One region of the Lactobacillus apis genome, then DNA from elsewhere that is predicted to be linked to it. Evidence: predicted binding sites of a transcription regulator. Region 1 holds the regulator's gene; each other region holds the start of a gene.
What was found. The regulator HrcA, encoded in region 1, represses chaperone genes, less so after heat shock. The targets are predictions, from matches to a motif close to TTAGCACTCNNNNNNNNNGAGTGCTAA.
Positions count from the first base shown of each region.

Region 2: DKL56_RS02450 (ATP-dependent Clp protease ATP-binding subunit) is a predicted target of HrcA. The motif match lies at 2,451-2,477, and genes of this name have one in related genera.
Region 3: DKL56_RS06675 (Hsp20/alpha crystallin family protein) is a predicted target of HrcA. The motif match lies at 1,926-1,952, and genes of this name have one in related genera.

Region 1 covers NZ_CP029476.1:916,889-921,553, forward strand. Annotated here, with positions in the region: gene dnaJ (molecular chaperone DnaJ) at 1-58, opposite strand, end outside; gene dnaK (molecular chaperone DnaK) at 137-1,987, opposite strand; gene grpE (nucleotide exchange factor GrpE) at 2,006-2,587, opposite strand; gene hrcA (heat-inducible transcriptional repressor HrcA) at 2,600-3,649, opposite strand; gene ribF (riboflavin biosynthesis protein RibF) at 3,786-4,665, opposite strand, start outside.
Region 2 covers NZ_CP029476.1:488,564-493,228, reverse strand. Annotated here, with positions in the region: gene ptsP (phosphoenolpyruvate--protein phosphotransferase) at 43-1,776, opposite strand; gene DKL56_RS02460 (phosphocarrier protein HPr) at 1,776-2,042, opposite strand; gene DKL56_RS02455 (hypothetical protein) at 2,155-2,337, opposite strand; gene DKL56_RS02450 (ATP-dependent Clp protease ATP-binding subunit) at 2,517-4,665, shown strand, end outside.
Region 3 covers NZ_CP029476.1:1,397,967-1,402,631, forward strand. Annotated here, with positions in the region: gene DKL56_RS06665 (Y-family DNA polymerase) at 1-1,307, opposite strand, end outside; gene greA (transcription elongation factor GreA) at 1,384-1,845, opposite strand; gene DKL56_RS06675 (Hsp20/alpha crystallin family protein) at 2,071-2,493, shown strand; gene DKL56_RS06680 (C1 family peptidase) at 2,639-3,955, shown strand; gene DKL56_RS06685 (nucleoside hydrolase) at 4,019-4,665, opposite strand, start outside.

The sequences.
Region 1 (4,665 bases):
CTTTATCACTGGCATCACGACTAACACCTAGCACGTCATAATAATCTTCTTGTGCCATCTAAAAGCTCCTTACTTTACAAAAGAAAAGAACTACTATTGCGGCAGTTCTTTTCTAATTTATTTAATTATAAACCCTTTACTTGTCTGGGTCTACTTTATGAAATTCACCTTCGTCAGCAGAACCACCTGTTGAATTGCCATCTTGTGAACCAGGGTTTTGAGGACCAGCTTGGCCTTCAGCACCTTGAGCACCACCATTAGCTTGGTAAAGCTTAACAGCCAAGTCTTGAGCAACCTTAGATAATTCATCCTTCTTGGTCTTCATTTCGTCCAAGTTGTTATCTTTTTGAGCCTTCTTTAAAACTTCAAGAGCATCTTTGACTTTCTTAGTATCTTCTTCAGATACTTTATCCTTAACATCTTCCAAAGTCTTTTCAGTTGAGAAGATTAATTGGTCAACTTCGTTACGAAGATCAACTTCTTCTTTCTTCTTCTTGTCTTCTTCAGCATGCTCTTCAGCTTCTTTTTGCATCTTTTGAATTTCTTCATCAGACAAACCAGATGAACTCTTGATAGTAATCTTTTGTTCCTTACCAGTACCCATATCCTTAGCAGATACGTTAACGATACCGTTCTTGTCGATATCGAAAGTAACTTGAATTTGAGGAACACCACGAGGAGCTGCAGGAATATCTGTTAATTCAAAACGACCTAAAGTCTTGTCATCTGCAGCCATTGGACGTTCACCTTGTAAAACATGAACATCTACGGCTGGTTGATTATCAGCAGCTGTTGAGAAGATTTGACTCTTTGAAGTTGGGATAGTTGTGTTCTTTTCGATCAACTTAGTGAAGACACCACCCATGGTTTCAATACCAAGTGAAAGTGGAGTAACATCAAGTAAAACAACATCCTTAACGTCACCTGAAATGACACCACCTTGAATTGCGGCACCTAGGGCAACAGCTTCATCAGGGTTAATTGAGTGATCAGGGTCTTTGCCAGCCCATCTCTTTACAGCTTCTTGAACAGCTGGAATACGAGTTGAACCACCATTTAAGATAACTTTGTCAATGTCATTTACAGTTAAATCTGCATCCTTTAAGGCATTATCAAATGGAATCTTTGTACGGTCAACCAAATCAGCAGTTAATTCATCAAATTTAGCACGAGTTAAATCTGTTTCAAGGTGAAGTGGACCTGATTCGCCTGCTGAGATGAATGGAAGTGAGATGTGAGTTGAAGATACTCCAGATAAGTCTTTCTTAGCCTTTTCAGCAGCATCCTTTAGACGTTGCAAAGCCATCTTATCTTTAGAAAGATCAACACCATTTTCATCCTTAAAGTTTTGAACTAGCCAATCGATAATCTTGTTATCAAAGTCGTCACCACCAAGGTTAGTATCACCGTTTGTTGACAATACTTGGAAGACGCCATCACCTAATTGCAAAACTGAAACATCGAAAGTACCACCACCAAGGTCGTATACTAAAACTTTTTCATCTTCTGCATCTTTATCAAGCCCATAAGCAAGTGAAGAAGCAGTAGGTTCGTTGATGATTCTCTTAACATCTAAACCAGCAATCTTACCAGCATCCTTAGTTGCTTGACGTTGTGCATCATTGAAGTATGCAGGAACTGTAATAACAGCTTCAGTAACCTTTTCACCTAAGTAGTCTTCAGAAAACTTCTTAATGTATTGCAAAATCATTGCTGAAATTTCTTGAGGAGTATAAGCTTTATCACCAATTTTAACTTTGTAGTCAGCTTCGCCCATGTGACGCTTGATTGATGAAATTGTGTTTGGGTTGGTGATTGCTTGTCTCTTAGCAACTTCACCAACTTGAATTTCACCATCTTTAAAAGCAACAACAGATGGAGTAGTACGATTACCTTCTGGGTTAGTAATAATCTTAGGTTCTTTTCCTTCAAGAACTGCAACTGCTGAGTTAGTAGTTCCTAAGTCAATACCGATAACTTTTGACATTAATAATCATCCTTTCAATTATTGAGCAACAACAACCATTGCTGGTCTTAATGTGCGATCTTTATATAAATATCCCTTTTGTAGAACCTGAACGACATGATCTTTTTGATCATCGGATTCAGCTGCAACAGTCTGAACTGCTTGATGTAAGTTCGGATCAAACTGTGCTTTTTCAGCATCAATCTCGCTAATTCCATGATCCTTCATGGCTTTAACAAGCGCATCCAAAGTCATTTGAACACCCTTTTTAAGTTGACGCGAAGCCTCATCATCTACCTTAGTTTCCAATGCTCTTTCTAAATTATCCATCGCTGGTAAAATATCTTTAGCTAAGGATTGTGACTCATACTTAATCAATTGAGCACGTTCATTGTTGTAGCGATTTTGCATATTCTGCATTTCCGCTTGACTACGAAGGTACTTGTCTTCTAGTTCTTTTTGTTCTTCTTTTATTTTTGCTAATTCTGTTTCAAGCTTCTTCGAAGTCTCAGGTTTCTTACTTTTATCTGTAGTATTAGCCTTTGTATCAGACTTTTTTTCTTCAGCTTTAGTTTGATCTTTGTTTAGATCTTTTTCACTAGCATATTTTTCTTTACTCACGGCTAACCTCCTTTATTTGAATCTACCATAATACTCAAGTAGTTTCTTAGCAAGTTCATTTCTAAAATATTCCAAAAGACCAATTACTTGCGAATATGGCATATTGTTAGGACCAAGTAAAGCAATTACGCCTTTACCATGTGAACCAACACTATATTCCGCAGTGAGCAGGCTATAGTCCTTAAGTAAATCACTTGGCAAATCTGAACCCATACTAACACGAATTGGATACTTACCACTGTCTGAGTTCATACATTGATCAACCATATCTGAAATCAAATCATTGTGATCAATTAACTCATAAACAGAGCGTAAACTTGAGACATCATCCAAAGAAGTATTATTAAGTAAATTAATCTGACCATCAACATACATTTGCTCACTTGTAGCATCTTTAATGACGTCTTCAACCAACTCAAGTAAGTCACTTGCATGAGAATTAGCAAGCTTCTTACCCAAAGTTCGATTAAGCAAAGATGATGTAACCTCATTTAGCGTTTTGCCAATTAACTCATCGTTAATCATTCGGACTGCTTTTTCAATTTCATCACCACTGATGTTACGTGGCAAGTTATAAACTTGGTTGTGAACATCACCATCACTAGTAACTAAAATTGCCATCACTTGTCTATTAATTAAAGAGACAATTCTAAAACCAGTTATTGTGATATCATTATTTTCTGGCCCTTCTGCAAAAGCTGTGTAATTAGTCAAATCAGATAAAATCTTTGCTGCTTCTTGAACAATTTCATTAACTTGATGAAATGGTTGATCAAGTTGACTAACAATTCTCTTGTAAACAGAGGATGGTATCTTAAGTGGCTCAAGCAAGTTGTCTAAATAGTACCGATAACCGTCCATCGACGGAATTCGTCCACTTGAAAGATGTGTTTTTTCAAGAAGACCCTTATCTTCAAGCACAGCCATTTCATTTCGAATTGTCGCACTTGAGACTTTCATCGGTAACTGATTCATCACTGTTTTTGAGCCAACAGGATCATGCGTCTGAGTAAAATCATTAATAATTGTTTTTAAAATTAATTCTTGACGTTCGGTCAACATAAATATCGCCCTCACTTTTAGCACTCATACTTTTTTGGTGCTAACAATTATTATGATACTAGCTTTTAGCAGAATGTCAAGCTGAGTGCTAATTTTTCCGCAATTAATTTTAACTTGAATTACTGTTTAACTAAAATTAACTTTGCTGAGCAAAATAAGCCTTAATTTCGGTCTCGTCTGCTTCCATTTGTTTCTTTAAATCATCCAAATTAGCAAATTTAATTTCACCACGTGTATACTTGTACCATTTAATAGTCATTTTTTTGCCATAGGCCTCTTCATCAAAGCCAAATAAATTTGATTCAATTAAAACTTTTTTTCCATCGCCGATAGTTACATTGTATCCAACACTAGTCATTGAATCATACCAATGCCCATCAATCTTTGTTTTTGTGGCATAAACACCAATTTTTGGAATAACCTTATTATCTTGCCAAACCAAATTAGCAGTTGGAAAACCGAGCTTATGCCCGTTGCGCAAACCATGACCAATTTTTCCAGACATCATATATGGAAAGCCAAGAAGTTCATTAGCTAGTTCCATGTCACCATTAACAATGGCTTTTTTTATTTCAGTAGAACCAATTTTTTGTCCACCATATGACTGCTGTGGCACATTGACGATATCGAATCTGCCTTTAGCAAACTTAGAAAAATTTTCCATATTTGCTACGTCTTTTGGACCATATGTATAATCAAATCCGGCTACGGCTGTATCTGTTTCAAGTTTTACAATAATTTCATCAACAAACTGTTGAGCACTTAACTTACAAAAAGCATCACTAAAGTGCATTACCAAAAGATAATCGACATTCAATTTTTCCATTTTGTATGCTTTTTCGTCTAAGCTATCGATATAGCTAACATCTGCTTTTTGATAAACTGACTTGGGATGACGGTCAAATGTCATCACTGCAAGAGGAAGCTTTTTCTCAGTTGCTTTTTCTCTAGCAGTTCTAATTAAATGTTGATGACCACGATGTACGCCATCAAAAAAGCCCAAAGCAAGCACAATC
Region 2 (4,665 bases), 430 kb from region 1:
GAGTGCATTAATATCTAATGCACTCTTTGTTAACCTATGAACTTAATTATTCACTTTTTTCATTAAGTCGTCAACTAATTTTTCGTTTTCTTCAGCAGTTTCTGAAACAAAACAAGCAGTATTAGCTAATTCCTTAATATCTTCAGTGTTTAACTTCTTCATTAAGCTTCTAATTCTTAAAATTGAAGTTGCGCTCATTGAGTATTCATCAAGACCCATTGAAAGCAAAATTGGGAACATGGTGCTGTCGCCAGCAGCTTCACCACACATACCACACCAAATGCCATTTTCATGAGCAGCATCAATTGTGTGCTTGATCAAACGCAATACTGAAGGGCTAGCTGGTTGGTATAGGTATGAAACATTATCATTACCACGGTCAGCTGCCATTGTGTATTGGATTAAGTCATTGGTACCGATTGAGAAGAAGTCAACTTCTTTAGCGAATTGGTCAGCAATAACTGCAGCAGCAGGAACTTCAATCATCATTCCAACTTGTAAGTCTTCGCCAACCTTAACACCGCTTTTAACTAACTTATCTTTTTCTTCAGCCAAAATTGCCTTAGCCTTACGCAATTCACCCAAAGTACCGATCATTGGGAACATGATGCCCAATTTACCGAATGCTGATGCACGTAAAAGCGCACGTAATTGTGTACGGAAGATTTCTTCATTTTGCAATGACAATCTGATAGCACGAACACCTAAGAATGGGTTCATCTCTTCTGGAAGATCCCAGTAGTCTAAGTGCTTGTCACCACCGATATCCATTGTTCTAATGACAACTTGCTTGCCATTCATTCCTTCGATAACTTCTTTATAAGCTTCGAATTGGTCTTCTTCACTTGGGAAGTCCTTGGAATCCATGTACAAGAATTCAGTTCTATACAAACCAATAGCTTCAGCGCCGTTCTCATTAACACCTTCCATATCATTTGGTGTACCAATGTTAGCTGCAATAATGAATTGCTTACCATCAGCAGTTACAGAAGGTTCGTTCTTGAGTTTCTTCCATTCAGCCTTTTGCTTTAGGAATGCTTCACTCTTAACTTTGTAATCAGCAACTTGTTCATCAGTTGGCTCAATTACTGCATCACCGTTCAAACCGTCAACAACTAATGTTTGACCGTTTTCAACGTCTTTAGTAATTGAATCTGTACCAACAACAGCAGGTAATTCAAGTGAACGAGCCATGATTGCTGAGTGAGCAGTACGACCACCGATATCAGTAACAAAGCCCTTAACAAATTTCTTGTTTAATTGAGCAGTGTCACTTGGAGTAAGGTCATGAGCAACAACAACAACTTCATGATCAATTGAAGCTGGATTAGGTAATTCCTTACCTAATAAGTGAGCCATGATTCGTTTTGAAACATCACGAACATCAGCAGCACGTTGTTGCATATATTCGTTATCTGTCATGCCTTCAAAAATTGTAATGAACTTTTGAGCGGTTTCATCAAGTGCAGCTTCACTGTTAATTTTTTGCTCTTTGATTTCATTTTCAATTGCACCTGTAAATTCAGGGTCATTCAAAATCATCAAGTGAGCTTCAAAAACTTGAGCTTCTTCTTCACCTAAACTCTTTTTGGCACTATCACGAATTTTTTCAACTTCTTCAGTTGATACTGAAATAGCTTCATGGTAACGAGTTAATTCACTGTCAACATCTGAAACAGTTGTCTTCGTGAAAGAAAGATCTGGTTCGACCAAGAGATAGGCTGGTGCTACAGCAATACCATCACTAGCAGCAATTCCTTTTAATGTCTTGGTCATTATTCAGCTAATCCTTCTTTTTTCATTGTTTCTGAAATAGCGTTGATTGCATCTTTTTCATCATCACCATCAGCACTAATTGTAACGTCAGCGTTCTTACCAACACCGAGTGACATAACACCCATGATTGACTTCAAGTTAACTGATTTGCCATTGTATTCCAAGTTGATGTCTGAACCAAACTTTGAAGCAGCTTGTACTAACAAAGTTGCTGGACGAGCATGAATACCTGTTTCTGCAATAACATGAAAATCGCGTTTTTCCATTATAAATATCTCCTTTGAATTGAAAAATCAAACCGGTAGTAACTACCTATTCGCTTACTTAGACTATCATTTTTTTGTGAATTAGACAACATAAATGTAACAGTTTACATCATCAAAGTTCCGTTGTTGATTGCCTGTAAACTATTTTTCCACCACGTAGGGCCTTACCAGTTATGTTCTGTCTTTTACCAAAAGATCTCAAAGCAGCCTGAAACGCAAATGCATCTTTAGGTTCAACTTCATAATGATCTAATTCACCACTTGCTAACTGCTCTAAAATTTTTTGATAATCCAAATATACCACCGTTTTTCTAAAACATACACTAAAAATTAAGCATTTTTGCTTTTACAAGTGATTATTTTAGCATATTTGGATTCAATAGATAATAATGTATATTATTCCGAGTTTTAGCACTTGATTATTGAGAGTGCTAATTATATAATTTAGTCATTGAAAAGAAAGGCGGTAATGTAATGCTCTGTCAAAACTGTCAAAAACGACCTGCCTCTATTCATCTTTTTGCAAAGGTAAATGGAGAAAGCCGCGAAATCAATTTATGTGGACAATGTTATCAAGAACTTAAACAACAAGGAAATATTAACATGAGTAACGACAACAACGGTTTCTTTGGCGACTTTAACGATCTCTTTAATTTTAATAATGAAAATGCAATGAATGGCAATCCTAATAACCCAGGTAACCCTGGAATGAACAATGGTAATCCTAATAATGGTGGTGGAGGCCGTTCACTACTTGATCAATACGGTACAGATTTAACTGCTCTTGCTAAAAAAGGCAAAATTGACCCCGTAATCGGTCGCGATAAAGAGATTGCACGTGTCATCGAAATTTTAAATAGAAGAACAAAAAACAATCCTGTCTTAATTGGTGAAGCCGGAGTTGGTAAGACTGCGGTTGTCGAAGGATTAGCACAACAAATAGTTGATGGTTCAGTACCTGCAAAATTACAAGATAAACGAATTATTTCATTAAATGTTGTTTCTCTTGTTCAAGGAACTGGAATTCGTGGTCAATTTGAGCAACGGATGCAACAATTGATCAAGGAACTGCAAGATCATGACGACATCATCTTGTTTATTGATGAAATTCATGAAATAGTTGGCGCCGGAAATGCTGAGGGCGGTATGGATGCTGGTAACATTATTAAGCCAGCCCTTGCTCGTGGTGACTTGCAACTAGTCGGTGCAACTACCTTGAACGAATATCGCGAAATTGAAAAAGACTCTGCTTTGTCACGTCGTTTCCAACCAGTTGATGTTAAAGAACCATCAGTTGCAGAAACTATTCAAATTCTAAAAGGCATTCAGAAGCGTTACGAAGACTATCATCACGTTCACTACACCGATGATGCAATCAAATCAGCTGCTGAATTATCTGAGCGCTATATTCAAGATCGCTTCTTACCTGATAAGGCCATTGACTTGCTCGATGAGGCTGGTTCAAGAATGAACTTAACCATCCCTTACGTTGACAAAGAAAAACTGCAGGAAAGAATTGCAGCAGCTGAAAAGTTAAAGCAGGAATCACTGCAAAATGAAGACTACGAAAAAGCTGCTTACTATCGTGATCAAATTGAAAAATATAATAAGGTAAAAGACCAAAAGGTTGATCCTGATAAATCACCAGTTATTACCAGCAAGATTATGAATAAGATTGTTGAAGAAAAAACTGGTATCCCAGTTGGTGACTTACAAAAACAAGAAGAAAATCAACTGCAAAACTTGGCTTCTAACTTAAAAGAACATGTAATTGGTCAGGATAAGGCTGTCGACAAGGTAGCACGTGCTATTCGTCGTAACCGAATTGGTTTCAACGAATCCGGTCGACCAATTGGCTCCTTCCTCTTTGTTGGTCCAACTGGTGTTGGTAAGACTGAGCTTGCTAAACAATTAGCTAAGCAAATGTTTGGTTCAGAAGATGCCATGATTCGTTTTGATATGTCAGAATATATGGAATCCTATTCAGTTTCTAAATTAATTGGTTCTGCGCCTGGCTACGTTGGCTATGAAGAAGCAGGTCAATTAACTGAACAGGTTCGTCGTAATCCATACAGTTTAATCTTGTTAGATGAAATTGAAAAAGCTGATCCTTCTGTAATGAACTTGTTCTTACAAATTCTAGATGACGGTCGCTTAACTGATTCTCAAGGTCGTACTGTTTCATTCAAAGACACAATCATCATCATGACATCTAATGCGGGACAAGGCATTAAGGAAACTAGCGTAGGCTTTACAGCTGAAAATGCTAGTGATGAGCCAGATGCTGCTCGTTCTTCAATGAGTCAATTCTTTAAACCTGAATTCTTAAACCGTTTAGACGACGTAATCGACTTCAACGAACTATCTAAGGAAGACTTAGTTAAGATTGTTGACTTAATGCTTAACAGTGTAAACAACATGGTTAAAAGCCGCGGAATGCAAATTACTGTTACTGACGAAGCAAAGAACAAGTTAGTTGAGGAAGGCTACAACCCTGCTATGGGTGCACGTCCACTTCGCAGAACTATTCAAGAAGAAATTGAAGATAAAGTAGCTGATTACAAGCTTGATCATCCAACTGCTAAAAACTTAACTGCAAGTGTTACGGACCAAAAGATTGTTG
Region 3 (4,665 bases), 480 kb from region 1:
GCATTACCGCCATTATGGCCTCCAACCAAGCTACTACGTTTAATTGCAGTTGCGCCATGAAGCAGACTTGACGCCTTGACTAAGCTTGTAAAACCATATTTTTGTCTTATTTGATCAACTGTTTGATCAATTTTTTTCTTTTTAATCTGTTGACTTGGTTGCACAAAGAAGGTCAATTGTTGGTAATTATCGGGATGCAAATCACCACAACTCACCCCTAAAGCACGAACCCTTTCTCCACGCCAATTTTTGCGAAAAAGGGCAAGCACTTCTGCTGCAATTGCATCATTATCATTAGTTGGACAAACTTTTTGCTGAACGTTAAAGCATTTTCGTTTGCCCTTAAGCCGATATTTTGAAAAGTTCACCATTAGGCTAATGCATCCCGTCTGCACTCTATGTGATCTAATCCGAGCTGCCACTTGTTCACTAATTTCACGCAAGACAATCTCTATTTCACGCTGATCCGTATAATCTCTTGTCAAAATTTGTGAATTGCCATAGTTCTTCATTTTTGGAAAATACTGTTCTCTAATAATGCTTCGGTCAACCCCCCAACTCATTGCAAATAACTGCTCGCCCATTACGCCAAACTCTTTTTTTAGAATTGCAGGATCTGAATGTGCTAGTTCATACATATTATTAATGTTAAGCCGGCGCAAATGCTTTGCTGTGCGTTTGCCAATACCACAAACTTCTTCCATGTCTTTAATCTGCCAGATAGTATCTGGAACATCAATGTAGTGCCAATAGTCAATCATTGAGTGACGATGCTTAGCTGAGATATCCATTGATAATTTAGCCAATAATGGATTTTCCCCTATTCCACATGTGGTATAGAAACCAAGTTTATTTTTTATCTCAAGCTGTATCTTACGTGCAACTAAATATGGATCATCGCCAAATAGATGCCACGATTTTGTCATGTCAATCATGCTTTCATCAATGGAATAGGGATGAATATCTTCATCAGCCGCAAATTGACGAAAGATTTCAAGTATCTGCGTACTGCGCCTAATATATAAGTTCATATGCGGAGGCACCAAAATTAAGTCAGGTGCCTCTTTTTTGCTAGGAACATCACGAACCCGCATTACATTATTTAGACCATATTTTGCCTTAGCTAAGGGCGAAGCAGCCATGATTAAGCCAGAACCGTAACTTTCCTCATCTTGCTGATGAGACGCAACTGCCAATACCGCCTTCATTGGATTAAGACCTAATTCAATTGCTTCGCAGCTAGCAAAAAACGATTTATTATCAATCATAAACACAACATTATGAGGTTCATAACGATAATCATACATTTTTTACCACTTCCATTCCGAACTCTTGTTTGTATTATAAATTATACAAACGCAAGTTCGGTTAGGCAAGAATTTTTTATTCGACTGCAAGAATTGTCACTTGGTATTCACCCGCAGGGGCTGCCACATTTACTACTGCGCCAGCTTCTTTTTTATTTATTGCCTGGCCCAAAGGTGAGTCAAAGGAAATTTTGCCTTCGGCAATATCAGCTTCCATTCGTCCAACGATCTGATACTTTTCTGTTTCTTCATCATCATCAAAACGAAGCGTTACTGTTTTACCTAAATCAACTTTGCCATCATCGTTCTTTTCAATTACTTCAGCATACTTCAATTGCTTTTCAAGGTAGCGCAAACGACTTTGCAGGTGCCCCAAGTCTCTCTTAGCCTCTGTATACTCGGTATTTTCCGATAAATCACCAAGTGATCGGGCCTCCTGCAAAATTTTGATTCGTCTTGGTCGGTCCTTTTTTAAACGAGCAATTTCCTCTTCAATTTTTTGGTAGCCTGTTGGCGTCATTTTCTGATAATAAACCAAAGTTTTATCTCCTTTTTTACTTTTTTATAAAAATTTTCCACAAGTTTTTTCCTTGATATATCAGCATTTTCCTTCGATTTTTAGCACTCGACGAAGAAAAGTGCTAAAAAGTTGTTCACTTTTCGAATAATGGTACTATAATATTAATTGTAAGGAAGAAATGAAAGTCTTCACTTACATATTTAACTAAATTGAAAACAAAAAATTGAAAGGAAGTTTTAAATTATGGCAAATGATATGATGAATCGTCGTAATGACTTATTTGATGCAATGAATGATTGGTTTGATCTTCCTAGAAAGTTTTTTGACGATACTAATGTTGCCAAATTAATGCAATCAGATGTAATTGAAAACGATAAAGAATATGTGATTAAAGTTGATATGCCAGGAATGGATAAGAGCAATATTAATCTAAGCTACAATAATGGTATTTTAAGCGTTTCAGGCTCAAGAAAATCATTTAAAGATATGTCCAAGGACAACAGCCTTATTCATCGTGAAAGAATCGATGGTCACATTTCTCGTAGCTTTAGATTACCAAATGTAGTTGCAAGTGAGATCAGTGCAAAGTATGATAATGGTGTATTGACTATTACTTTACCAAAACAAAGTTCTGATCAAAGTGATAATTCAATTCAAATTGATTAGCTTATTTATATTTTAATTGCAAGAAGTTCTAGATAAGTTGCCAATACAAATAATTCTCTAAAGTGGGTTCAGCTATTGAACCCACTTTTCTTTTAGCTTAAAATAGAAAGTAATTTAAAATTAGATTAAAAAAGGAGAATTATCTATGGGACATCAAGTTACTGTCCAAGAACTAGAAAAGTTTACGGACAATTTTAATCAAAACCCTAAAAATCAAGTAGTTGCACGTGCAACGCAAAAAAGTGGTGTGTTAGCTGCTGCTTACAATGAACGTGTACAAGGTGAACTAACTCGTGTTTTCTCTACAGAATTAGACACAGAAAATGTTACTAATCAGCGTCAATCTGGTCGTTGCTGGGAATTCGCCACATTAAATATTTTGCGCCACAACTTTGGTAAAAAGCATAACTGTAAGAATTTTACTTTCTCACAAAGTTATAACTTCTTCTGGGACAAAATCGAGCGTGCAAACATTTTTTATGACAACATTTTGGACACAGCAGACAAGCCCCTCAACTCACGGACAGTTAGAGCTATTTTAGAAGGTGCCGGTCAAGATGGTGGTCATTTCCACATGGGAGCTGCTTTGATTGAAAAATACGGTGTTGTACCTTCTTATGCAATGCCTGAAAGTTTCAACGCTAATAACACCAGTGCCCTGGGTAAGGCTTTGGGTGACAAGTTGAAGAAAGACGCTTTGGTTTTGCGTAAATTAAAGCAAGAAGGAAAAGACGAAGAAGTCGAAAAAGCACGTGAACAATTTTTAGGTGAAGTTTACCAAATGACAGCAATTGCCGTTGGTGAACCACCAAAGAAATTCGATTTGGAATATCGTGATGACGATAAGAAATATCACTTAGATAAAGACTTAACCCCACTCGAATTTTTGCACAAGTACATGGGCGATGTTGACTTTGATGACTACGTTGTATTAACAAATGCACCTGATCATGAATACAACAAGCTCTATGGTTTACCATTCGCTGACAATGTTGAAGGTGTCTGCCGCATCAAGTTCCTAAACTTGCCAATGGAATTTTTGGAAACTTACGCAGTTAACCAATTAAAAGACGGTGAAGCTGTTTGGTTTGGTAATGATGTTGGTATACAAAGTGACCGTAAGGCAGGTTACCTTGATAACAATCTATACAAATTCAACGAGTTGTTTGGCGTTGATTTAACAATGTCTAAGGCTGACAGATTGCGTACTGGTGCTGGTTCAGCTACTCACGCTATGACGCTAGTCGGTGTTGATGAAGATAACGGTCACATTCGTCAATGGAAAGTTGAAAACTCATGGGGCGAACAAAACGGTGACAAGGGCTTCTTCGTTATGAATAATGACTGGTTCAAGGACTACGTCTACGAAGTTGTCGTACACAAGAAGTACTTAACTTCTGAACAACTTGCCTTGGCAGAAGGCCCAATTACAGATCTTCCTGCTTGGGATTCAATCGCTTAAACTAAAAATAGGCAAAATAAAAGAGTGAAGTTCCAAATTATGAACTTCACTCTTTTTTGTTTATTATTTTGCACGCATAAGTAATTCGTCAAACTTCTTGAAGAATAAATCTTTGTCTGCTTTAGTTACTAAAGTTATTTCACGGCCATTTGGATCTTCTTCCATTCGGCCAGCAGCAGTTCCCTTAGTGATGACTTTTACCTTACGTTTTTCTGCTGTTAAAACAACTTCAGGATAAAGTGCACTGATAACAGTTAAAATATCCCAAAAGTATAGTTGAGCTGTTTGAATTGGTGGATTAACCAGAAGACTATAAGCTTGACCAGCTAAATCAACAGCTGGATACTTGCGTAAACCTGCCCAGTGCATCTTCAATTCATTTGTTAGCGGTAGTTCTTCACTACTTTCTAGGCCAATGACTTCCATTGGAATATTTGAAGCTAGTACACGCTCAACAGCGTATGGATCCCAGAATGCATTCCATTCTTGTGTGCCATCTGCATTAACTTGGACAACATTTCCGTGACCATCAAGAGAGCCACCCATCCAATAAAGTTTTTCAATTTTTGATTCAATTTCAGGCGCAGCATCTAGGGCACGAGCCAAGTCAGTCAATGGACCTGTCATAACAACAGTTACAGGCGCAGTAGCATTTTCGAGCTTAGTGACCATGTCTAAGTGAGCAGGCTGGTCTGCTTCCTTGGTAACCA